One region of the Streptomyces sp. NPDC047042 genome, then DNA from elsewhere that is predicted to be linked to it. Evidence: riboswitches for the same ligand, from Rfam matches in the RefSeq annotation. Region 1 holds a riboswitch; each other region holds the start of a gene.
The links. Region 1 has a riboswitch for S-adenosylmethionine ahead of ABZ855_RS32795 (ABC transporter substrate-binding protein). Riboswitches for the same ligand answer to the same signal wherever they lie in the genome.

Region 1 (7,893 bases):
GTCTGGCTCATGCGAAGCTCGCCCTTCTCTCAGAAGCCACCACGATCCGCGGGTCGAGGAGCGGGTAGACCAGATCGACGACCAGGTTGGTGGTCACGAAGATCAGCGCACCGAAGGTCACCACCCCCTGCACCACCGGGATGTCCTGGACGGTGACCGCGGCAGCGGTCACCCGGCCGAGACCGTCGCGGGAGAACACCGTCTCGATCACCACGGAGCCGGCGATCAGCTGGCCCACCAGCAGACCGACGACCGTCAGCGCGGGCAGGGACGCGTTGCGCAGCGCGTGCCGCAGATGGACCCGCCACCGCCCGGCGCCCTTGGCCCGCGCGGTCTCCACATACGCCTGGTCCAGCGCGGTGAGCAGACTCTTGGCGAGCACCTGGGCGACCTGGGCACCCGTCGGGATCGCCAGCGTCAGGGCCGGCAGCACCAGCCCCCTCAGGCCGTCGTTGCCGAACGCCGGGAACCAGCGCAGCCGGAACGAGAACACCTCGACGAGCAGCAGGCCGACCCAGAAGGTCGGGACGGACACCCCCAGCGGAGGCAGCGACAGCAGCACCTGCCGCAGCCAGCGCCGGGAGGTGTAGGTGGCCGCCACGGCCAGGCCCCCGCCGAGAATCACCGCGAGCAGCAGGGCCGCACCGGTCAACTGGAGGGTCTGCGGCAGCGCGTCGGCCAGCGTCGAGGCGACCGGGCGGCCCGTGGACACCGAGTCGCCGAAGTCGCCGCGCACCGCCCGGCCGAGGTACTCGGCGTACTGCACCAGCACCGGCTTGTCGAAGCCGTACTCGTGGCGCAGCGCGGCCAGTTGCTTCGGGTCGACCTGCCCCGAGTCCATCCCGGCACTGGCCATCGCCGTCACCGGGTCGCCCGGGAGATGGTCAAGGACCAGGAACGAGACCGTGTAGGCCGCCCACAGCACCCCGACCGCCTGCGCGAGCCGCTTGATCACATAGCGGCGCACGGGCTAGCCGATCCAGGTGTCGTGCAGCTGGATCCGGCTGGAGGCGTCGAAGTTCAGTCCGTGCACCTTGTTTGTGACGCCGAGCTGGGACTGGAGCTCCACAACGGGTGCGTAGTAGGCATTTCGCACGATCAACTGCTGTGCCTCGCCGACCAGTTGCTTGCGCTTGGCCGTGTCCGTGGTCGCCGCCTGCGCGGACAGTGCCGTGTCCAGGTCACCGGCCGGGACGCGATAGAAGTTGGCCAGCTTCGTGGAGAAGGAGCTGCGCAGGATGTCCGGGTCCGCGCGGGTGATGTTCCCCCAGGCCGCGTCGTAGTCGCCCGCCTGGAGCGCCGGCGCCAGCTGGGTGACCTGGACCTGCTTGAGGGTGACCTGGATGCCGACGTCCTTGAGCTGCTGCTGGACGAGTTCCAGCGCGGGCTGGTTGGTGGCCGCGTTGGGTATCCAGGTGATGGTCAGGGCAAGCTTCTTGCCGTCCTTCGCGCGGATGCCGTCGGCGCCGGGCTTCCAACCCGCCTCGTCCAGCAGGGACTTCGACTTGGCCGCGTCGAAGGCGAGGTCCTGGGCGAGACTGGTGTAGTCGGGCGTGGTGTGCGCGAGGATGCTGCTCGCCGCCCGGGTACCGGTCGGGAACACGGCGTCGGCGATCTGCTGCCGGTCGACGGCGAACAGGATCGCCTGGCGCACCTTCGCGTCCTTCAGGACGGGACGCGAGTTGTTGAGCCCCAGACCGAACACCACACCGGGGTTGGCCCGCCGCAGGAGGGCGACCTGACCACCCTTGAGCGCCGCCTCGTTGGCCCTGCCGACGCTGGCGATGGCGTCCACCTGGCCGGACTGCAGACTGCCGGCGCGCACACCCGCCTCGGGCACCACCTTGAACACCAGCTTGTCCAGGTACGCCTCCCCCTTCTTGGCCCACAGGGAGGAACCCCAGTCGTATCCGCTGCGCCTGGCCAGGGTCACCGACTGGTTCTGCACGTACTGCTTGAGCACGAACGGCCCGGACCCGATCACCCCTTCGCTGCACTTCTGCTGCGGGGTCCTCTTCACGCTCGCCGACGACTCGATGCCCAGGGAGTGCGTCGAAGTGGCCTGCAGGAACTGGGCGTTGGGCTGTTCGAAGGTCACTCTCACCGTGAGCGGGTCGATCGCGGTGGTGCTCTTGACGCCGCTCAGGTAGCCCTCGGCCAGGGTGCCGAGCGCGCCGAGATCCGGCACCGCGTCGAAGTTGTCCTTGACCACCTGCGCGGTCAGCTTCGACCCGTCGCTGAAGGTGACCCCCGGCCGCAGATGGAACGTGAACGTCCTGGCGTCGGAGCTGATCTCCCAGCTCTTCGCCAGCCACGGCACGATCTTGCCGGTGTCGGGGTCCTGGTCCGTCAGGGAATCCACGATCTGGCGTACCGAGTAGATGGTCTCGTTGCTGGCGACCTGCTGCGGATCGACGCAGCCGGCGTCCGAACCCACCGCGAAGGTCAGGGTGCCACCGGACTGCGGCCGAGCGCTGCCGGCGCCGGAGCCCTCGGCGCCCGACCCGCAGGCGGTCAGCAGAACACTGCTGGTGAGGAGGGCGGTCAGGGCTGCCCATCGGGGGGATCTGAAAACCGGAAGTGTTGTCACGCGGAGGGTTCTCCTACTCGTGTCACCAGGCATGGAGGTGCCGTACGAGGCACACAGCCGTGCGTGGGTGTGCGGCCCCGGCCGGTGCGACACCGGTGGCGGGGGAGCGCTGTGCGACAAGGATCAGGGGGAAGCGGAGTCAGCCACGAGAGAGCGCGGTGACGACCGGCGCATGCCGAACCGCGGCCGACGGCGAGGTGGAACCGTCAGGCCTGACAGAGGCAGCTGGTCGAGCGCTTCAGATCGATGTGGCGTCGGCGCGCGAGCCGCGAGAACACCGTGGCGACGGCGAAGGAGGCACTGGGGTCACTGGCGTGCCGCATACCGCTCCTCCCCCGTCCCAGGCCCCGGTCACGGGGCCACGCGCTTGCGGGGATCATCGGCGATCCTCGCCGGGCTTTCACCTGGAGCACCCCACCGCGCGGGAGGGTTGCCGGTCAGCGAGCCAGGGCTTGACGCTGACACTCAATGCCGTTGGTGATCGTACGGAGCACTCTCGTCGTACGTCAATGGCGGATCCAGGGCCTGAGACGGACCGATCCCCGGCACGCCTGCGGGGCCGGCTCACGAACTGTCGTGATCCCGGGAGGAGTTCGGCGAGGCCGGCCTGGGAGGGCGAGGGGGCCTGGGAGGGGATCACGACGTCGAGGGCGCGGATGCCCGGGACCACGACCCGCTGCTCGGCGAGCGCGGTGACCGGGTCCTCGATCAACCCCGTTCCGCTCGGTTGGGTGTGGAGCCGCCGATGCGTCTCAGTCGTTGCCCAGCGCCATCGAGACCACGACCTTGCCCGCCTTGGTGCGCCCCTGCTCGACATGCGCCATCGCTTCGAGCGTCTGGTCGAACGGGAAGGTGCTGTCGATGACCGGGCGGAGCTTCCCGCTGTCGTACAGCGCGCCCAGTTTGCGCAGCTGGGAGCCGCTGGCCCGCATGAAGAAGAACTCGTAGCGCACTCCCAGCGCCCTGGCCTGCTTGCGGATCTTGCGGCTGAGGGTGTTCATGACCAGGCCCATGAAGGAGGGCGCGCCGAGCTGCTTGGCGAACGCGGCGTCGGGCGGGCCGACGACACTGACGGCGAGGCCGCCGGGCTTCAGCACGGTCAGCGACTTCTCGAGGTTCGCCCCGCCCGCGGCGTCCAGCACCAGGTCGTAGCCGGAGAGCACCTTGGAGAAGTCCTCCTTGGTGTAGTCGACGACGACATCGGCGCCGAGGCTCCTGACCAGCTCCTCGGTCTCGGTGTTCGTGGTGGTCGCCACGGTGGCCCCGAGGTGCTTGGCGAGCTGGACGACCGTCGACCCGAGGCCACCGGCACCGGCGTGGACGAGTACCTTCTGCCCCGGCGTCACATGGGCGCGCTCGACGAGAACCTGCCAGGCGGCCAGCGCCACCAGCGGCACGGCGGCGGCCTCTTCGAGGGTGAGGGACGCCGGCTTGGGGGCGACATCGTCGACGTCGATCGCGATGAACTCCGCGAAGCTCCCTACCCGCAGGTCGCGCGGACGGGCGTAGACCTCGTCACCGACCTGGATGCCGTGTACGGCGGAGCCGACCCGCGTCACCACGCCGGCCACGTCGTGGCCGAGGGGGAACGGGGTCTTGTACTTCAGGAGCTGCTTGAAGTCCCCGTTGCGGACCATCTTGTCCAGCGGGTTGATGCTCGCGGCGCTCACTCTGACCAGGACGTCGCGGTCTCCGACGGTGGGCTCGGGTACGTCTGCGGCGCGTACGCCGTCCTTGCCGTACTTCTCGACGACGAATGCCTTCATGACGGGCGCCTTCCGGTGTGCGGGTCTCGGGGGTTTGAGGTGCTGGCCGCGACGCTACTTGCTGAGTATGGAAAAGTAAACTCAGGAGAGGTTAGTATCACTGCATGATGGATGCACGGACCGAAACCCTTCAGAACGCCGGCCGGGACCCCCGTCTCGACCGTGACACGTCGAACTGCTCGATCGCCCGGACCCTCGAGGTCGTGGGGGAGAAGTGGACGATCCTGATCCTGCGCGAGGTCTGGTACGGCTCCTCCCGCTTCGGTGACTTCGAACGGGTCCTGGGCTGTCCTCGCAACCTTCTCGCGGCCCGGCTGAGGATGCTCGTCGAGGAAGGCATCCTGGCCACCGAGACCTACAAGGAGCCGGGCTCGCGGAGCCGGCCGAAGTACGTGATCACGCCCAAGGGCGTGGACCTGGTCCCGGCCGTGATGGGGCTCCTGCAGTGGGGCGACCGCTACCGAGCCGACCCCGAGGGTCCGGCCATGCTGTCGAGGCACCGTGGCTGCGGCGCGCACGTGGACGCCCAGATCCGCTGCGACCAGGGCCACGTCGTACAGCCGGAGGACATCGAGAGCATCCCCGGCCCCGCTTTTCGTCTGCGGCCCGCCGAGTGAGCCCGGCGCGGCGCCGGCTGGTGTGAGCAGCCGGCGCCCGGCAGCCTATGCGGGGTGGTTGGCCCGCAGCGAGTTCTTGTCGATCTTGCCGACCGCGTTCTTGGGGATGGCGTCCACCACGAAGAATGTCGTCGGGCGCTTGTAGCCGGTGAGGCTGCGCGCGCAGAGGACTTCCAGCGCCGCCGCATCGACGCTCAGGTCCGGTCGCGGCTGGACGTAGGCGACGACCACCTCGCCCCACTTCTCGTCGGGTACGCCGATCACGGCGGCCTCGAGCACCGACGGGTCGCCCGCCAGCACGTCCTCGATCTCCTTGGGGTAGATGTTCTCCCCACCCCGGATGATCATGTCCTTCGAACGCCCGACCAGGGTCAGATAGCCGTCCTCGTCGAGGTGGCCGATGTCGCCCGTGTGCAGCCAGCCGTCCACGACGACCTTCGCCGTCTCCTCGGGACGCCCCAGATAGCCACGCATGACATTGGCCCCGCGTACGAGGACCTCACCGTCACCACCGGGTGCCACCTCGCCACCTTCGGCATCGACGATCCGGATCTCCTGGCCGGGGAAGGGGAGCCCCACCGTTCCGGCGCGCCGGGGACCGTCGACGGGGTTGATGGTGGAGCCGCAGGTTCCCTCGGACAGGCCGTACCCCTCGACGAGCGGGAACCCGTACCGGGCCTCGAACCGGGTCAGCAGTTCGGCGGAGGCGGGCGCCGCCCCGCAGACGCCGAAGCGCAGGGACGAGGTGTCGGGGCGGAGCTCGTCCGGGAGCGCCGCGAGCATGCCGTAGATCGTCGGCACGGCACTGAAGAAGGTGGGGCGTTCGCGCTCGACGACGTCGAAGAACGTCTGGGGGCTGAACCGGTCGGCGATGACGACGCTCGCGCCGGCCAGCAGCGGTACGAGGATGCTGACCACGATGCCGTTGACGTGGAAGAGCGGCAGGATCAGCAGGCATCGGTCGGTCGGTCCGACGCTCAGCGACAGGCGCCCCATCTCCGCCATGGCGTCGATGTTGGCGTGGTCGAGCATCACGCCCTTGGGCACACCGGTGGTGCCGCTGGTGTAGATGAGGAGGGCCAGCGCGGACAAGTCCGTATACGGCGGCTGCTCCGACCCCGCCTCCTCCTCGTGCAGGTCGCCGACGGCGAGCAGGGCCACGCCGTCCGGCGCGACGGCCGCACCGTCCTCGACGACCAGCAGGCGCGCACCGCAGTCCTTGAGCTGCCGGTCCACTTCGAAGTCGGTCATGCTCGGGTTGACGGGGGTGATGGTGGCACCGAGCCGCCAGGCGGCGAACATCAGGAGTACGAACTCGACCCGGTTGGTCAGCTTCAGGGCGACGACGTCACCGGGACCGATGCCGAGGCCGTGCAGCTGACGAGCCGTCGTCCGGACGCGGCTCAGCAACTGCGCGTTGGTGAGGGACTGGTGCCTGTCCGATACCGCGGCCCCATGAGGGTCGAGCTCGGCGCGGCGGTCGGGCAGAGAAGCGAAGTTCATGGCGAGGCTGTACCTGTCTCGGGGTGGTGCGACCCCGCAAGGAGTCAGGAAGGCAAGAAGTCAGGGAGTCGAGAAGCCGGCGAGTCAAGGAGTCAGGGCGTCGACACGGCGGGAGCCGGGCGCAGTTGACGGACGAGGAACTCGGTCTGGTCCCGTACCAGCGTCTCGAAGGTCTCACCGGTGTAGAAGTCGAAGTGACCGGCGTCGTACCGCTTGATCTCCCCCTGGGGAGCGGTGGCCGCGTACCGCAGGGTCTGGGCGGGGGGCGTGACCGAGTCGGTGTCGCTGACGCAGAACAGGATCGGCATGGCGACCTTCTTCGCCGCACGCCCGGGCCGGTAGCGCGCGATGGTCGGGATCACCCGCGCCGCCACCTCGTTGCGGAACGTCGTGCCGGGCGGCTGCAGCGCCTGGTAGCCGGGCAGGGCGTCCGCGGCGTTCATGAGGGCCGGCGTGCCGGGCGCGGCGGCGATGGGAACCAGTGCGGGCGCCTTGCCGCGCACCGCGGCGGCCAGATCCCGGGCGACCACGGGCATCATCCTGAGCGAGGCGAGCGGACCGAGCGCGAGCGCGGAGGCGAGACCGTCGGTGAACGGGCACTGGGCCACGGCCGCGCTCAGCTCCGGATGGCGGGAGGCGACGGTGATGGCGTGGCCGCCGCCGAAGGAGCTGCCCCACACGGCGACGCGGGTGCGGTCGAGGTCGGGGCGGCCCTTGACGTAGTCGAGGGCGGCATCCCAGTCGGCGAGCTGACGCTTGATCGACAGGAGCTGGCGGGGGTGGCCGCCGCTGTCGCCGAAGTGCCGGTAGGTGAAGGCGACGGCGGCTATGCCGGCCTGTGCGAAACGCTCGGCGAAGGCGTCCAGGCGCATTTCGCGGACCGCGCCGAGACCGTGGCCGAGGACGACGACGGGCGGGGAGGTGACGCCCGTGGGGAGGTAGAGCCAGCCGGCACAGTTGCTGTCGCCGGACCGGAACGTGATGTCCCGACGGGTGAAGGGCAAAGGAGTGGTCATCGGGTTCACCGTCCGTTCGTCGAGCGGCGGCCGGGCACGCTCCCCGTCGCGAGTGACCGCGCGTAGGTGTCGGGTTCGTAGAGCGGGAGTTCGCCCGTGGCGTCGGTCGTCTCCATGTAGTCCCGCATCAGTTCCTGACCCTCCTTGGACATGACCCTGACGAAGAACTCCGCGCGTTCGACGTGCAGGCCGTCCTCCAGCGACATCGAGCCGCCGAAGTACACCGATCGCTTGGCGGCCGCGACCGACCCCTTCGAACGCTTGCCGAAACGTTCCGCGAGTTCGACCGCCTGCGCGACCACCTTGTCCTGCGGTACGACCTGGTCGACCGCCCCGTTGGCCAGAGCCTCCGCGGGCGTGAACGGCTTGCCTTCGAGGATCGCGGCCAGGGACCGGTGCGT
Region 2 (7,893 bases), on a different contig from region 1:
GAGCGCGGTGACGTGAAGAAGCTCCGGATGTGGTTCATCGTCACCTTCGTGATGGGTGCGATCTTCATCGGCGGTCAGGTCTTCGAGTACACCGAGCTGGTCAAGAAGGACGGGCTCTCGCTCTCCTCCGACCCGTACGGCTCGGTGTTCTACCTGACCACCGGCTTCCACGGGATGCACGTGACGGGCGGTCTCATCGCCTTCCTGTTCGTCCTCGGCAGGACGTACGCGGCGAAGAGGTTCACCCATGAACAGGCGACCGCCGCGATCGTCGTGTCCTACTACTGGCACTTCGTCGACGTCGTCTGGATCGGGCTCTTCGCCACGATCTACATGATCAAGTAGCCGGGCTCGCCCGATCCTCACATCGGGTCCGCCCGATACCTCCAGAAGACTCGACGCTGAAGATCCTGACACCGGGGTAATCCGTGAAAAAGCTCTCCGCACGACGACGCCATCCGATGGCGGCGGTCGTCGTCCTACTCATCGCGCTGGCGGCCGTCGCGGGGCTGTACAGCACGCTCAAGCCCGCAGGCAGGGCAGAGGCCGATGAGACCGCCCAGTCCCTCACCATCACCGAGGGACAGCGGCTGTACTCCGTGGGCTGCGCCAGCTGCCACGGCACCGGCGGTCAGGGATCCTCCGACGGTCCGAGCCTGGTGGGTGTGGGCGCCGCGGCGGTCGACTTCCAGGTGTCGACCGGCCGTATGCCGGCCGCGACCTCGCAGGCAGCGCAGATCCCCAAGAAGAAGAACATCTACTCGCAGGCCGAGATCGACCAGCTCGCGACGTACATCGCGTCGCTCGGTGCCGGTCCCGCCGTGCCGACCGAGGAGCAGTTCGGCCCCGAGGGAGCGGACATCGCCAAGGGCGGTGAACTCTTCCGTACCAACTGCGCGATGTGCCACAACTTCACCGGCAAGGGCGGTGCGCTCACGCACGGCAAGTTCGCCCCGAGCCTTGAGGGTGTCGCCCCGAAGCACATCTACGAGGCCATGCTGACCGGCCCGCAGAACATGCCGTCCTTCCCCAACACGACGCTGTCGGAGAAGAACAAGAAGGACATCATCGCGTACCTCAACGCGGTCAACGGCGATGACACCGTCGAGCCCGGCGGCCTCGGTCTGGGCGGTCTCGGACCGGTCAGTGAAGGCCTGTTCGCCTGGATCTTCGGACTCGGAGCGCTCATCGCGGTCGCCGTCTGGGTCGCCGCTCGGACCGCAAAGGCCAAGAAGTCATGAGTAGCCAAGACACTCCAGAAGAGAAGCTGCCCGCTGTGCACGAAACCGAGCACGGTGCCGTCGGCGTCGCGGACGAGAAGAACCCGTTCGCGGACCCGGGGCTGCCGCCTCACGAACACCGTGTCCAGGACATCGACGAGCGGGCCGCCAAGCGGTCCGAGCGTGCGGTCGCCTTCCTGTTCACGATGTCGATGCTGGCCACCGTCGCCTTCATCGCCTCGTACGTGGCGATCCCGGCCGACAAGTCGATCTACGTCTTCCCGATCGGGCACATCAGCGCGCTGAACTTCGCGCTGGGGCTGTCCCTGGGCCTCGCGCTCTTCCTGATCGGCGCGGGCGCGGTCCACTGGGCCCGCACCCTGATGTCCGACGAGGAACTCGTCGACGAGCGGCACGCCATCGAGGCGCCGCCCGAGGTCAAGGCGAAGGTCCTGGCCGACTTCAAGCAGGGCGCCAAGGAGTCCGCGATCGGCCGGCGCAAGCTGGTCCGCAACACGATGTTCGGCGCGCTGGCCCTGTTCCCGCTCTCCGGCGTCATGCTGCTGCGCGACCTCGGCCCGCTGCCCGGCACGAAGCTCCGCCACACCATGTGGTCCAAGGGCAAGCAGCTCGTCAACATGAACACGAACGAGCCGCTGCGTCCCTCGGACATCGCGGTCGGTTCCCTCACCTTCGCCAAGCCCGAGGGCCTGGAGGAGGACGACCACGAGTTCCAGACCGAGATCGCCAAGGCCGCCCTGATGATCGTCCGCATCCAGCCGGACAACATCAAGGACAAGCGCGAACTCGAGTGGTCCCACGAGGGCATCGTGGCGTACTCGAAGATCTGCACCCACGTCGGTTGCCCGATCTCCCTGTACGAGCAGCAGACGCACCACGTGCTCTGCCCCTGCCACCAGTCCACCTTCGACCTCTCCGACGGCGCCCGGGTGATCTTCGGCCCCGCCGGTCACGCCCTGCCGCAGCTGCGCATCGGTGTGAACGACGACGGCTACCTCGAGGCGCTCGGCGACTTCTCCGAGCCCGTCGGTCCTGCATTCTGGGAGCGCGGATGAGCACTACGGCAAACACCGACGCGCGTTCGTCGCGCGAGAAGGCACCCGCCGGTGAGCGGGTCGCCGACTGGGCCGACGGCCGACTGGGGATCTACTCCCTGGCCAAGACCAACATGCGCAAGATCTTCCCCGACCACTGGTCGTTCATGCTCGGCGAAGTCTGCATGTACAGCTTCATCATCATCATCCTCACGGGTGTGTATCTGACGCTGTTCTTCCACCCGTCGATGAACGAGGTGGAGTACCACGGCAGCTACATCCCGCTGCAGGGCCAGCTGATGTCCGAGGCGTTCAACTCGACCATGCACATCTCCTTCGATGTGCGCGGTGGTCTGCTGATCCGGCAGATCCACCACTGGGCGGCGCTGATCTTCCTCGCCGGCATGTTCGTGCACATGATGCGCGTGTTCTTCACGGGTGCGTTCCGCAAGCCCCGCGAGGTCAACTGGCTGTTCGGGTTCCTGCTGTTCGTCCTGGGCATGTTCACCGGCTTCACCGGTTACTCGCTCCCGGACGACCTGCTCTCCGGCACCGGTGTGCGCTTCATGGAGGGCGCGGTCCTGTCCGTGCCGGTCGTGGGCACGTACCTGTCGTTCTTCCTGTTCGGCGGCGAGTTCCCCGGCGGCGACTTCGTGGCCCGGTTCTACTCGATCCACGTACTGCTGCTGCCGGGCATCATGCTCGGCCTGATGGTGGCGCACCTGATCCTGGTCTTCTACCACAAGCACACGCAGTTCGCGGGCCCCGGAAAGACGAACAACAACGTCGTCGGCATGCCGCTGCTGCCGGTCTACATGGCCAAGGCCGGAGGCTTCTTCTTCCTGGTCTTCGGTGTCATCGCGGTCATCGCGGCGATCGCCTCGATCAACCCGATCTGGACGATGGGCCCCTACCGGCCGGACCAGGTGTCCACCGGCGCCCAGCCCGACTGGTACATGGGCTTCTCCGAGGGTCTGATCCGTGTCATGCCCGGCTGGGAGATCAACTTCTGGGGTCACACGCTCGTCCTGGGCGTGTTCATCCCGCTGGTCATCTTCCCGCTGGTCCTGGTCGCGATCGCGGTCTACCCGTTCATCGAGTCCTGGGTCACCGGCGACAAGCGCGAGCACCACATCCTGGACCGCCCGCGCAACGCCCCGACCCGTACGGCCTTCGGTGTCGCGTGGATCACCTGGTACATGGTGCTGCTGATCGGTGGTGGAAACGACCTCTGGGCCACGCACTTCCACCTGTCGATCAACGCGATCACCTGGTTCGTACGAGTGGCGTTCTTCGTCGCCCCGGTCCTCGCGTTCATCGCCACCAAGCGGATCTGCCTCGGCCTCCAGCGCCGCGACAAGGACAAGGTGCTGCACGGCCGCGAGTCCGGCATCATCAAGCGCCTGCCGCACGGTGAGTTCATCGAGGTGCACGAGCCGCTCAGCCAGGAGGCCCTGCACACCCTCACCGCGCACGAGCAGTACGTGCCGGCCGCGATCGGCGCCACGGTCGACGAGAACGGTGTCGAGCGCAAGGTGAAGGGCACCGAGAAGCTGCGCGCCAGGCTCAGCGAGTCGTACTACGGCGAGGACAGCCAGATCGCCAAGCCCACCGCCGAGGAGTACAAGGAGATCACGAGCGGCCACGGCCACCACTGATCACCCAGCTTCGCCACACACGGCAGAAGGGCCCCGTCCGTACACCGGACGGGGCCCTTCGTCGTGCCGCCGGGCTGGATAGGGTGTGCCCATTCCCACTAGAGGTCCCGCGGAGCCCGCAGGGACGGTACCCAGGAGCGGCAGATGAGCGCTGTGAACCCCGCCGGAGGCGACACCGCGGCGGTCCGTTCCTGGCCCCGCGTGCTGAACGGCCTTCTCGACGGCCATGACCTGAGCGCGGCCGACACCGCCTGGGCGATGAACCTCATCATGCGCGGTGAGGCGACCGACGCGCAGATCGCCGGGTTCGTGGTGGCGCTGCGCGCCAAGGGCGAGACCGTCGAGGAGATCTCCGGGTTCGTCGAGGCCATGTACGAGCACGCCAACGTGATCGAGGTACCGGGCCCGGCCGTCGACATCGTCGGCACCGGCGGCGACGGCGCCAACACGGTCAACATCTCCACGATGTCCGCGATCGTCATCGCCGGCACGGGAGCCAAGGTCGTCAAGCACGGCAACCGGGCGGCCTCCTCGGCCTCCGGGGCGTCGGACGTGCTGGGTCAGCTCGGGGTCAATCTGGAGCTGACGCCGAAGCGGGTGGCGGAGGTGGCGGAGGAGGCCGGGATCACCTTCTGCTTCGCGGCCAAGTTCCACCCGGCGATGCGTCATGTGGGCGCCGCGCGCGGCCAGTTGGGCATCCGCACGGTCTTCAACATCCTGGGCCCGCTGACCAACCCCGCCAAGGTCAAAGCCCAGGCGGTCGGGGTCGCGCACCCCCGGATGGCGCCCATCGTCGCCGGTGTCTTCGCCGAGCGCGGCAACTCGTCCCTGGTGTTCCGGGGCGACGACGGCCTCGACGAACTGACGATCACCGCCACCTCCCGGGTGTGGGTCGTCAGGGACGGCAAGGTGACCGAGGAGACCTTCGACCCCCGCGACGTCGGCATCGAACTGGTCCCGGTGGAGGCGCTGCGCGGCGGCGACTCCTCCTACAACGCCGCGGTCGCCCGGCGGCTGCTGGACGGCGAGACCGGGCCCGTACGGGATGCCGTGCTGCTCAACTCGGCGGCGGCGCTGGTGGCGTTGGACCCGGGCCCGGGCTCGCTCGCCGAGCAGATCGGCGCCAAAATGGCGCGGGCCGCGGAGTCCATCGACTCCGGGGCGGCGAAGCGGACGCTCGAGCGGTGGGCGGCGGCCAGCAACTCCTAGCGGCTCCTGGCGACTCCTGGGGTTCCTAGCGACTCCCAGCGGTTCCTCGGTGGTGGGCGTCCCGCGATCCGGACACGGGTTGCGGGACGTCGATCACCTCCGTTACGTTCTCTTCCAGGTCATGAGTGACAGTCATGAGGCCCCGGCCGACTGTCCGGCAACCCTCCGTCCGTGGCGGGGTGCCCCGGGATGAAGACCAGGCCGTAGGCAGCAAGGCTTACGGCAAGCGCGGGCCCCTCTCGACACCAGGGGTCCTGGTCGTTCGAGGGAGTCTTCCGTGAGCAAGCGAATGCGATAGGGCTGCCGAGCCCCGCCTCCGCGCACCCTTTTCACCTTCCTTTCCTGTGCTGAGCCACGTCCGACGTCCGTAGCCATGGGCCGTCCGTGTCCGCTCGCACAGCGATTCCTCTTGTCTCTCACGGGAGTTCGCCATGTCTGTCTCCACCGTTGCCGCCGCCCAGACCGTTTGTGCCCCGCTGCCCGTTCTGGGCCGTGATGTCACCGTCCCGCTCGTCACCGGCGGCGAGGTCACCTACGCGGCGCTCGACTACGCCGCCAGCGCCCCCGCTCTCCAGCGGGTCTGGGACGACGTGGCCGCGTACGCGCCCTACTACGGCAGTGTGCACCGGGGTGCCGGCTACCTCTCCCAGCTGTCGACGGACCTCTTCGAGAACGCCCGCAGGACCGTCACCGAGTTCCTGGACTGCCGCGCCGACGACCAGCTGATCTTCACCCGGTCCACCACCGACTCCCTGAACCTGCTGGCCTCCGCCCTCCCCGACGGCTGCCAGGTCTTCGTCTTCGAGACCGAGCACCACGCCTCGCTGCTGCCCTGGCAGCACGCCCAGGTCACCTACCTCGACGCCCCGCGCACCCCCGAGCAGGCCGTCGCCACCCTCCGCGAGGCCCTCGCCGCCCGCGACCCCAAGGGCCCGGCCCTCGTCTGCGTCACCGGCGCCTCCAACGTCACCGGAGAGCTGTGGCCCGTACGGGAGCTGGCCGCCGCCGCCCACGAGCACGGTGCCCGGATCGTCCTGGACGCCGCTCAGCTCGCCCCGCACCACCCGGTCTCCGTCCAGGACCTGGACGTCGACTGGGTCGCCTTCTCCGGCCACAAGCTGTACGCGCCCTTCGGTTCCGGCGTCCTGGCCGGCCGCGCCGACTGGCTGCGCGCCGCCGACCCGTACCTCGCCGGTGGCGGCGCCAGCCGCAAGGTCACGCGGCGCGAGGACGGGGGAGTGGACGTGGAGTGGCACGACAGTGCGGCGCGGCACGAGGCGGGGTCGCCGAATGTGATCGGTGCCTACTCGATCGCCGCTGCCTGCAACGCCCTCACGGAGGCCGGGTTCGAGTCGCTGGTGGCCCGGGAGCAGTACCTGATCGACACCGTGCGGGCGGGGCTGGCGGAGGTGCCCGAGGTGCGGGTGCTGTCGCTGTTCGGTGACGACGCGCCTCGGGTCGGGGTCATCTCGTTCGTCGTCGAGGGGTGGAACAGCTCGCACTTCGCCGCTGCGCTGTCCGCGGAGTACGGGATCGGGGTGCGGGACGGGTTGTTCTGCGCGCATCCGCTGGTGCGGACGCTGCTGGGCAGTGAGCCGCAGACTCAGGGGGAGTGCGGGGCGCCTGAGGCGGCGCCCGGGGAGAAGTCGCTGAACGCGATCCGGGTGAGCTTCGGGGCGGGGACGCCCGATGAGCATGTGGAGCGGTTTGTGGGTGCCGTCAAGGAGCTTGTTCGGGACGGGGCTCGGTGGGAGTACCGGACGGAGGGCGGGCGCTGCGTGCCGGCGGTTTGATCGCCCCCGCCGCCCCTACCCGTTCCCATCCCTGGGGGCGCTGCCCCCAGACCCCCGTTTCGCGCCGAAAGCGCTCGTCCTCAAACGCCGGACGGGCTAAAAACAGGTCAGCTGTCCAGCCCGATCGCGAACGCCGCCTCCAGGTCGTGCTGGGAGTACGTCCGGAACGCCACGTGGGTGTCCGTTGCCTCCACGCCCGGGATCTTGCTGATGCTGCCGGGGATGATCTCCGCCAGGTCCTCGTGGGCCCTGACGCGGACCATCGCGATCAGGTCGTACGTACCGGTGACCGAGAAGACCTCGCTCACGCTGTCCAGCGCGGCGATCGACTCCGCGATCTCGGGGATCCGGTCCACGCTGGTCTTGATGAGCACGATCGCGGTGATCACGGCTGGTTCTCTCCCTCGGTGGCCGGCGCTGGGGCGGACCTCACTCTAGTGGTACGCCGATGCCGTACCCACGCGTGGACGAAGCCGAGGCCGAAGCCGACGACGTGCGCCAGATACGCGACTCCCGGGCCGCTGGACGCCCGGCCCGCCGCCACCCACTGGAGGGTCACCCAGAACGGGAGGGTCAGCCAGGCGGGGAAGCGCAGCGGCAGGAAGAAGAGGAACGGGAAGAGGCTGGTGACCCGGGCGCCCGGGAAGAGGTACAGGAACGCGCCCAGCACCGCCGAGATCGCCCCGGACGCCCCCACCAGCGTCTGCTGCGAGCCGGCGTTGGCGGCGGCGTACCCCAGCAGGGCGAGGCAGCCGCAGCCCAGATAGAAGAGGGCGAACTCCAGATGGCCCAGGCGTTCCTCCGTCATCGCGCCGAAGACGTAGAGGAACAGCATGTTGCCCAGCAGGTGGACCCAGCTGCCGTGCACGAAGAGCGCTGTGGCCGGGGTGAGCGTGGCCCGCGGGGAGCCCGTGAAGAGGTCGGCGGGGACCACGCCCCAGCGCCGGAAGTAGGCCCG
Region 3 (7,893 bases), on a different contig from region 1:
CGTCGACGCCGATGGCGCCCGCGATTCCGGTGCCGAGGGCGATGAAGAAGAAACGGTCTGCTCCCTGGCCGGCCCCGATGCGTCCCTCCGCGAGCCCGCCCGTCCGTACGTCGTGGCCGAGGGCGACCGGCAGGCCCAGCCGCCGGGTGAGCAGCTCGCGCAGGGGTACGTCGCGCCAGCCGAGGTTCGCCGCGTAGACGGCGATGCCCTGGTCGGCGTCGACGATGCCGGGGACGGAGACGCCGGCCGCGGCGGCGCTCTCGCCGAGGTGGGCGACGCCGTGGGCGTGGAGGTCGGCGGCGAAGTCGAGGATCGCCTCGACCACGGCCTCGGGGCCGCGCTCGCGGGCGGTCGCCCGGCGCGCCTGGTGGAGGAGCGCGCCGTCCGGCCCGATGAGGGCGGCTTTCATCGCGGTGCCGCCCACGTCGAGGGCGATGACATGTCTCACGGGAACAGTGTGGCCCGTCGACCCGGAAGAGGTCTAGTCCACTTACGTGGTGTAGACCTTATGGAGTAAGAAAATGAACGTACCAATGAACATATATGTGAATGATCGATGACGGGTCAGTGATGATCTGTGCCGATCGGTAGGGGTTTAAGGCAGTGCAACGGCGTAGGGCAGGGATGATCGCGGCGGTGTCCGCACTCGGTATGACGGCAGTGACGGCAGCGCTCGGGGGCTGCGGAGCCACCGGCTCGGGTGAGGTCACCCTGAAGCTGGTCGCCGCCGACTACGGCGACTCCGAAACCAACAGCTCCCAGAAGTACTGGGACGACCTGGTCAAGGCGTACGAGGACACGCACCCCGATGTGAAGGTCGACGTCAGCGTCTACTCCTGGAACGACGTCGACCGCAAGGTCAAGGAGCTCGTCGCCGCCGGTGACGCGCCCGACCTGGCGCAGATCGGCGCGTACGCCGACTACGCCGCCAAGGGCGACCTCTACCAGGCCGACGACATCCTCTCCATCCCGACCCAGGCCGACTTCGTCGCCCGGCTGGCCGACGCCGGAAAGGTCAACCGCACCCAGTACGGCATGCCCTTCGCCGCCTCCACCCGTCTCCTCTTCTACAACAAGAAGCTCTTCACCGCGGCCGGCCTCACCCCGCCCACCACCTGGAACGAGCTGGCCGCCGACGCCGCCGCGCTGAAGGACGAGGGCGTGAAGTACCCGTACGCCCTTCCGCTCGGCCCCGAGGAGGCACAGGCCGAGACCATGCAGTGGCTGCTCAGCGGCGGCGACGGCTACACCAGCCCCGTCGGCACCTACGGCATCGACTCCCCGCAGAACATCAGGACGTTCACCTGGCTCAAGGACGAACTCGTCGACAAGGGACTCACCGGTCCCGTCGCCCCCGGCAAGCTCAACCGGGCCGCCGCCTTCGCCGCCTTCGCACGCGGTGAGGTGGGCATGCTCAACGGCCATCCCTCGCTGATGAAGATCGCGGCGGCCAAGGGGGTCGACGTCGGCATGGTGCCGATGCCCGGTACGGGGAACTCGACGCGGGCCGCGATGGGGGTCGCGGACTGGATGATGGCCTTCAAGAAGAACGGGCACGGCAGCCAGGTCGGCGACTTCCTCGACTTCGTCTACGACGAGAAGAACGTCCTCGCCTTCTCCCGCGAGTACGACCTTCTGCCGGTCACCACCTCCGCGTCCCGGACGATGTCCACGGCCGCCCAGGACAAGGACCTCGCGCCCTTCCTGGCGGAGCTGCCGAACGCCCAGCTCTATCCGGTCGGCAAGACGTCCTGGGCGCAGGTCAGCGCGGACATCAAGCAGCGGATCGGGACGGTTTTCGCTGCGGGTGGGAGTCCGGGGCGGGTGCTCGCGGAGTTGCAGGGGGAGGCCAATAGGGCGGAGAACGCGGAGTAGGTCGGCGTAGGCCGAGTAGTAGGTTCGGCGTATGAGTGAGGGTGTGGGCGGAAAGCCGGAGCTGGAGCGGCGGGAGCGGGAGATTCTCGCGCTTGAGCGGCGGGGGTTTGCTGGGCCGGGGGCCAAGGAGCGGGCGATCCGGGAGGAGTTGGGGTTGGTGCCGGTTCGGTATTACCAGCTGCTCAATGCGTTGATTGATGACGAGCGGGCGTTGGCTTGGGATCCGGTGACGGTGAACAGGTTGCGGAGGGTGCGGGAGGGGCGGCGGGGGGAGCGGTAGCGGGGGGACGGGCCTTGTCCTCAAACGCCGGACGGGCTGAGGGTGCCGGGCCGGGGCTGAAAAGGTACTGGAGTGCCCGCTAGGGTCGGGTGCATGGATTCCCTGCCTACGCCCCTTACTCAGGCCGGTCGTGATGGGCTGGAGGCCATTCTTGGGCGGCCCCGGGGGGCCCTTGTCGTTCTTGACTTTGATGGGACCCTTGCTCCCATCGTTGCCGATCCTGAGCAGGCCCGGGCTCATCCCGAGGCTCTTTCCGCTCTCTCCGGGCTTGCCCCCGCGGTTGCCTCCGTGGCCGTTCTCACCGGGCGGCCCGCCGGGGTCGCTGTGCGGCACGGTGGATTCGCGGGGGTGTCGGGGCTTGAGCATCTAGTCGTTCTGGGGCACTACGGCACCGAGCGGTGGGACGCCGGCACCGGCGAGGTCAGTGCGCCCGACCCGCATCCCGGCGTTGCCGCCGTCCGTGCCGAACTGCCCGAATTTCTCGAGCGGTTCGGGGCCTGGAAGGGCGCCTGGATCGAGGAGAAGGGCCGGGCCGTCGCCGTGCACACGCGGCGCGCGTCGGACCCGCAGGCCGCGTTCGAGGCGCTGCGCGAGCCCCTCGCCGACCTGGCGACCCGGCATGGTCTGATCGTCGAACCCGGGCGGCTCGTGCTGGAGCTGCGCCCGCCCGGCATGGACAAGGGTGTCGCCCTCGAGGAGTACGTCCGCGAGATCGGCGCCACCTCCGTCCTCTACGCCGGTGACGACCTCGGCGACCTCCCGGCGTTCGCGGCGGTGGAGAAGCTCCGCCGGCAGGGAATCCCGGGCCTGCTGGTGTGCAGCGGCAACAGCGCCGAGGCCGTGACGGAGCTGGCGGAACGCGCCGACCTGGTCGTCGACGGCCCCGCCGGAGTCGTACGGCTGCTTCAGGCCCTTCAGCGGACCGTCCTCAGTCGCTGAGCGCGTTCAGCTGGTCCAGGAACCACTGGGCCGGGGGCAGCGCCGTCGCCGCCGCGGCCAGGTGTTTCGTGCGTTCCGCACGTTCGCCGGGCGGCATGTTGAGCGCGTCCTCCAGGGCCCGTGCCGTCTGCGTGACGTCGTACGGGTTCACCACGAGGGCGTCCTCGCCCAGTTCCTCGTACGCCCCCGCCTCCCGGGACAGCACCAGCGCGCAGCCCTCGTCGGAGACCACCGGGATCTCCTTGGCGACGAGGTTCATGCCGTCGCGGATGGGGTTGACGAGGGCCACGTCGGCGAGGCGGTAGGCGGCCAGGGAGCGGGCGAAGTCGTCCTTGACGTGGAGGAGGACCGGGGTCCAGGTGGGGGTTCCGTAGGTTGAGTTGATGTCGTTTGTCAGGCTTTGCACCTCGGCCGTGTAGTCGCGGTAGACCGCCAGGTCCTGGCGGGAGGGGTACGCGAACGCGACGTGGACGACCCGTTCGCGCCACTGGGGGCGGTCCTCCAGCAGCTGCCGGTACGCCAGCAGTCCCCGCACGATGTTCTTCGACAGTTCGGTGCGGTCCACGCGGACGATTGTTTTTCGGTCGCCGTTTCCGCCGATCTCCGTCCGCAGGGCGGCCATCCGCTCCTCGACGTCCGGCTCGTGCGCGCGCCGGCGCAGGAAGTCCGCGTCCGCGCCCAGACCGTGTACGCCGATCCGGGTGTCGCCGAGGCCGCCGACCAGGTCCGTACAGCAGGCGGTGAACGCGTCCGCCCAGCGGCGGGTGAGGAAACCGAGGCGGTCCGCGCCGAGCATCCCGCGCAGGAGCTGCTCGGAGATGTCGTACGGCAGCATCCGGAAGTACTCCGCCGGTGCCCATGGGGTGTGCGAGAAGTGGCCGATGCGCAGGTCGGGGCGCAGCTCGCGCAGCATGCCCGGGACCAGGCACAGGTGGTAGTCCTGGACCACCACCGACGCGCCCTCGGCCGCCTCCGCCGCCAGAGCCTCGGCGAACGCCCGGTTGTAGGCCTCGTACGACGCCCACTGGCGCCGGAACTCCGCGTCGAAGACCGGCTCCAGCGGGGTCTGGTACAGCATGTGGTTGACGAACCACAGCACCGAGTTGGCGATGCCGTTGTACGCGTCCGCGTGCACGTCGGCCGGGATCGCGAGCATCCGCACCCCGGGCTCGCCCGCTCCCCGCCGGACCGCCTCGCGGTCGCCGTCGCCGAGGGCCGAGCAGACCCACAGGGCGTCCGCGTCCGGCCCGATCGCCGACAGCCCGGAGACCAGCCCGCCGCCGCCACGCCGGGCGTGCAGCGAGCCGTCCTCCTGGACCTCGTAGGTGATCGGGCCGCGGTTGGACGCGACCAGCACGCGGTATCCGCCCGCCCGCTCGTCCTGTACGCCCGCCACACCCGGCACGCCTTGCACTTCCTGCTCACCCTGCGTCGAAGCCATACGCCTGAACCTAGCCCGGGCCGGAAACGCTCAAACGTACAGGCGTACGTACCGGCCGTATACAAGCCGCACGGGTGGCGTTGCGCCGGGCTACGCGACCTTCCTTCCCGCGTACTCCGCGATCTCCGCCATCGGCGGGCGTTCCTCCGTGTCCACCGAGTACGTACGCGGCTCGAAACCGTCCTCCCCGCGTTCGAACTGGGTGAGGGAAGGGCGGATGAGATGGCCCCGGGCCAGCCTGAGCTGGGCGGTGCGGTAGATCGCGGCGGCCATCCGGCCCAGGGCCTGGCCGTCCTGGTGGCGGTGTTTGCGCACTCCCACGTCGACCTGCGCGAGCGCGTCCAGACCGACCAGGTGCAGGGCGTCGATCAGCATGCCCAGCTCCACGCCGTAGCCGACGGGGAACGGGAGCTGTTCGAGGAGCGAGCGGCGGGCCGCGTACTCGCCGCCGAGCGGCTGGACGAAGCCGGCCAGCTGCGGCCAGTGCATGTTGAGCAGGGGGCGGGCCATGAGTTCGGTCACACGACCGCCCTGGCCGGCGGTCCTGCCGGAGGCGAGCGAATTCAGCTCGGTGCCGAGCGGGCGGTCGTACATCGCCTTGACGAGGTCGACACCCGGGTCCGTGAGCAGCGGGCCCACGATCCCGGAGACGAACTCCGACGAGAACTCCTTCAGGTCCGCGTCGACGAAGCAGACGATGTCCCCGCTGGTCACGAGCAGCGAGCGCCACAGCACCTCGCCCTTGCCCGGAACCGCCGGGATGCGCGGCAGGATGTCGTCGCGGTGCACGACCCGGGCGCCCGCAGCGGCGGCCACCTCGGAGGTACGGTCGGTCGATCCGGAGTCGATGACCACGATCTCGTCGACCAGCGGCGCCTTCAGCATCAGGTCCCGGCGGATGACGGCGACGATCTCGCCGACCGTCTCCTCCTCGTTGAGCGCGGGCAGGACGACACTCACCGTGGCGTTGGAGGAACGCTTCGCGGCGATCAGCTTCTTGAGCGGGCGGTCGCGGGCGGCCCAGGAGCGCGTGCTCAGCCAGCGCTCGACGTCTTCCAGCACGTGCGGCTCTCCCTTACGTTCGTGGGGGGAAGCGCGATCTTGTATCTCGCGGTTCGGACGGCTCCCACCACCATCCAAGCCTTCGGTTACAGTCTTGAACAACGCGGGTGACCATCGCATGTCCGAGGGCAGCGGCGTTCACAAGCTCACAACCTGACAACTTCATACCGCTCATCCAGAGGGGCAGAGGGATACGGCCCGATGAAGCCCCGGCAACCCTCCAGTCGGCACTCGTGATCCGCTAACGGTCAGCGAGGCTCCCGGCTCGGGAAGGTGCCAAATCCGTCTCACGGCGAAACGCGTCGTGAGAAAGATGAGGAAGGGTTTCGCCTCCATGGCTGCGCAAACTGCCGAGAGCACCACGACCGGCTCCGTCACCTCCGCCGTTCCCCCCGTCGATCTCGGCCCCGCCGCCGCGCTCTCCTGTCGCGAATGCGGCCACCGGGTCCCCCTCGGTCCCGTGTTCGCCTGCGAGGAGTGTTTCGGCCCGCTGGAGATCGCCTACGACTTCTCCTCGTACGACACCGAGGAACTCCGCAAGCGCATCGAAGCGGGACCCGCGAACATCTGGCGTTACGCGCCCCTCCTGCCCGTCCCCGCGGACGTCGCCGAGAAGCCGAACATCAACCCCGGCTGGACCAAGCTCGTCAAGGCCGACAACCTCGCCCGCGAGCTGGGTGTCGACGCCGGCAAGCTCTTCGTCAAGGACGACTCCGGCAACCCGACCCACTCCTTCAAGGACCGGGTCGTCGCCCAGGCCCTGGAGGCCGCCCGCGCCTTCGGCTTCACCACCCTCTCCTGCTCCTCCACGGGCAACCTGGCCGGTGCCGTCGGCGCCGCCGCCGCCCGCGCCGGCTTCCGCTCCTGCGTGTTCATCCCGCACGACCTGGAGCAGGGCAAGGTCGTCATGGCCGCGGTGTACGGCGGCGAGCTCGTCGGCATCGAGGGCAACTACGACGACGTGAACCGCTTCTGCTCCGAGCTGATCGGCGACCCGGCCGGCGAGGGCTGGGGCTTCGTCAACGTCAACCTGCGCCCGTACTACGCGGAGGGCAGCAAGACCCTCGCGTACGAGATCTGCGAGCAGCTCGGCTGGCGGCTGCCGGACCAGCTCGTCGTGCCCATCGCCTCCGGGTCGCAGCTCACGAAGATCGACAAGGGTCTGCAGGAGCTGATCAAGCTCGGGCTGGTCGAGGACAAGCCGTACAAGATCTTCGGTGCCCAGGCGGAGGGCTGCTCGCCGGTGTCCGTGGCCTACAAGGCCGGGCACGACGTCGTACGGCCGCAGAAGCCCAACACGATCGCCAAGTCGCTGGCGATCGGCAACCCGGCGGACGGGCCGTACGTGCTGGACATCGCGCGGCGGACCGGGGGTGCGGTGGAGGACGTGAACGACGAGCAGGTGGTCGACGCGATCCGGTTGCTCGCGCGCACGGAGGGGATCTTCGCGGAGACCGCCGGGGGTGTGACGGTGGGGGTGACGAAGAAGCTGATCGAGAGCGGGTTGTTGGATCCGACGCTCACGACTGTTGTGCTGAACACCGGGGACGGGCTGAAGACGCTGGACGCGGTTGCCGATGTCGGGCTGACCGCGACTATTCGGCCCAGCCTTGAGTCGTTCCGGGAGTCCGGGCTCGTTTAGTCGTTTGTTGTCTGCGGGCCGGTGGGGGCTGGTCGCGCAGTTCCCCGCGCCCCTTAAGGGGCGCTCCACCTGACCGGAGGTTTCATCGTGAGCGTTAGCGTCCGTATCCCTACCATCCTTCGTACCTACACCGGTGGGCAGGCCGAGGTGAGTGCCGAAGGGGGGACCCTTGGGGAGGTCATCGCCGATCTGGAGAAGAACCACACGGGGATCGCCGCCCGGGTGCTCGACGACCAGGGGAAGCTGCGTCGGTTCGTCAACGTGTACGTCAACGACGACGACGTCCGCTTCGAGCAGGGGCTGGAGACGGCGACGCCGGACGGCGCCGGTGTGTCGATCATCCCGGCTGTGGCCGGAGGCTGAGCCGCGAGGCCGTGATACCCGCCAGTAGTAACCGTCGGTAACATCGGTTACCGAGAGTTCATCGAATTGCCCCCTCCGTGAGAGAAACGGAGGGGGCAATTCTGTATGGTTGAGCGCGGTACAGTTGGGGAAGCCGCACCATCTCGCTCGCCGCACGCGTATTAATTCCTGCCGCGCACCCAACGAGAAGTAGCCAAAGTGTGCAGGCCTTTTGCGTTTTTTGTTCTCTTTGTGGGGCCCGGCTTGCCCTGAATCCGCGTGAATTCTCCGCATATTTCCTGACCTGGCGTG

Region 2: it holds a riboswitch for S-adenosylmethionine, as region 1 does, so the genes downstream of both, ABZ855_RS33360 (aminotransferase class V-fold PLP-dependent enzyme) here and ABZ855_RS32795 (ABC transporter substrate-binding protein) in region 1, are expected to answer to the same signal.
Region 3: it holds a riboswitch for S-adenosylmethionine, as region 1 does, so the genes downstream of both, thrC (threonine synthase) here and ABZ855_RS32795 (ABC transporter substrate-binding protein) in region 1, are expected to answer to the same signal.

What each region holds. Positions count from the first base shown of each region.
Region 1 covers NZ_JBEYVP010000032.1:23,689-31,581, forward strand. Annotated here, with positions in the region: gene ABZ855_RS32785 (ABC transporter permease) at 1-11, opposite strand, end outside; gene ABZ855_RS32790 (ABC transporter permease) at 8-967, opposite strand; gene ABZ855_RS32795 (ABC transporter substrate-binding protein) at 971-2,590, opposite strand; SAM riboswitch class IV at 2,949-3,063, opposite strand; gene ABZ855_RS32800 (NADP-dependent oxidoreductase) at 3,343-4,356, opposite strand; gene ABZ855_RS32805 (helix-turn-helix domain-containing protein) at 4,464-4,973, shown strand; gene ABZ855_RS32810 (AMP-binding protein) at 5,019-6,476, opposite strand; gene ABZ855_RS32815 (alpha/beta fold hydrolase) at 6,569-7,492, opposite strand; gene ABZ855_RS32820 (enoyl-CoA hydratase/isomerase family protein) at 7,498-7,893, opposite strand, start outside.
Region 2 covers NZ_JBEYVP010000033.1:3,930-11,822, forward strand. Annotated here, with positions in the region: gene ABZ855_RS33335 (heme-copper oxidase subunit III) at 1-345, shown strand, start outside; gene ABZ855_RS33340 (c-type cytochrome) at 429-1,241, shown strand; gene ABZ855_RS33345 (Rieske 2Fe-2S domain-containing protein) at 1,238-2,296, shown strand; gene ABZ855_RS33350 (cytochrome bc complex cytochrome b subunit) at 2,293-3,933, shown strand; gene trpD (anthranilate phosphoribosyltransferase) at 4,078-5,142, shown strand; SAM riboswitch class IV at 5,260-5,377, shown strand; gene ABZ855_RS33360 (aminotransferase class V-fold PLP-dependent enzyme) at 5,574-6,935, shown strand; gene ABZ855_RS33365 (Lrp/AsnC ligand binding domain-containing protein) at 7,043-7,324, opposite strand; gene ABZ855_RS33370 (rhomboid family intramembrane serine protease) at 7,321-7,893, opposite strand, start outside.
Region 3 covers NZ_JBEYVP010000010.1:8,624-16,516, forward strand. Annotated here, with positions in the region: gene ABZ855_RS13190 (ROK family protein) at 1-448, opposite strand, end outside; gene ABZ855_RS13195 (extracellular solute-binding protein) at 625-1,875, shown strand; gene ABZ855_RS13200 (DUF3263 domain-containing protein) at 1,907-2,155, shown strand; gene otsB (trehalose-phosphatase) at 2,249-3,094, shown strand; gene ABZ855_RS13210 (trehalose-6-phosphate synthase) at 3,084-4,451, opposite strand; gene ABZ855_RS13215 (glucosyl-3-phosphoglycerate synthase) at 4,626-5,597, opposite strand; SAM riboswitch class I at 5,766-5,917, shown strand; gene thrC (threonine synthase) at 5,932-7,239, shown strand; gene ABZ855_RS13225 (MoaD/ThiS family protein) at 7,327-7,602, shown strand.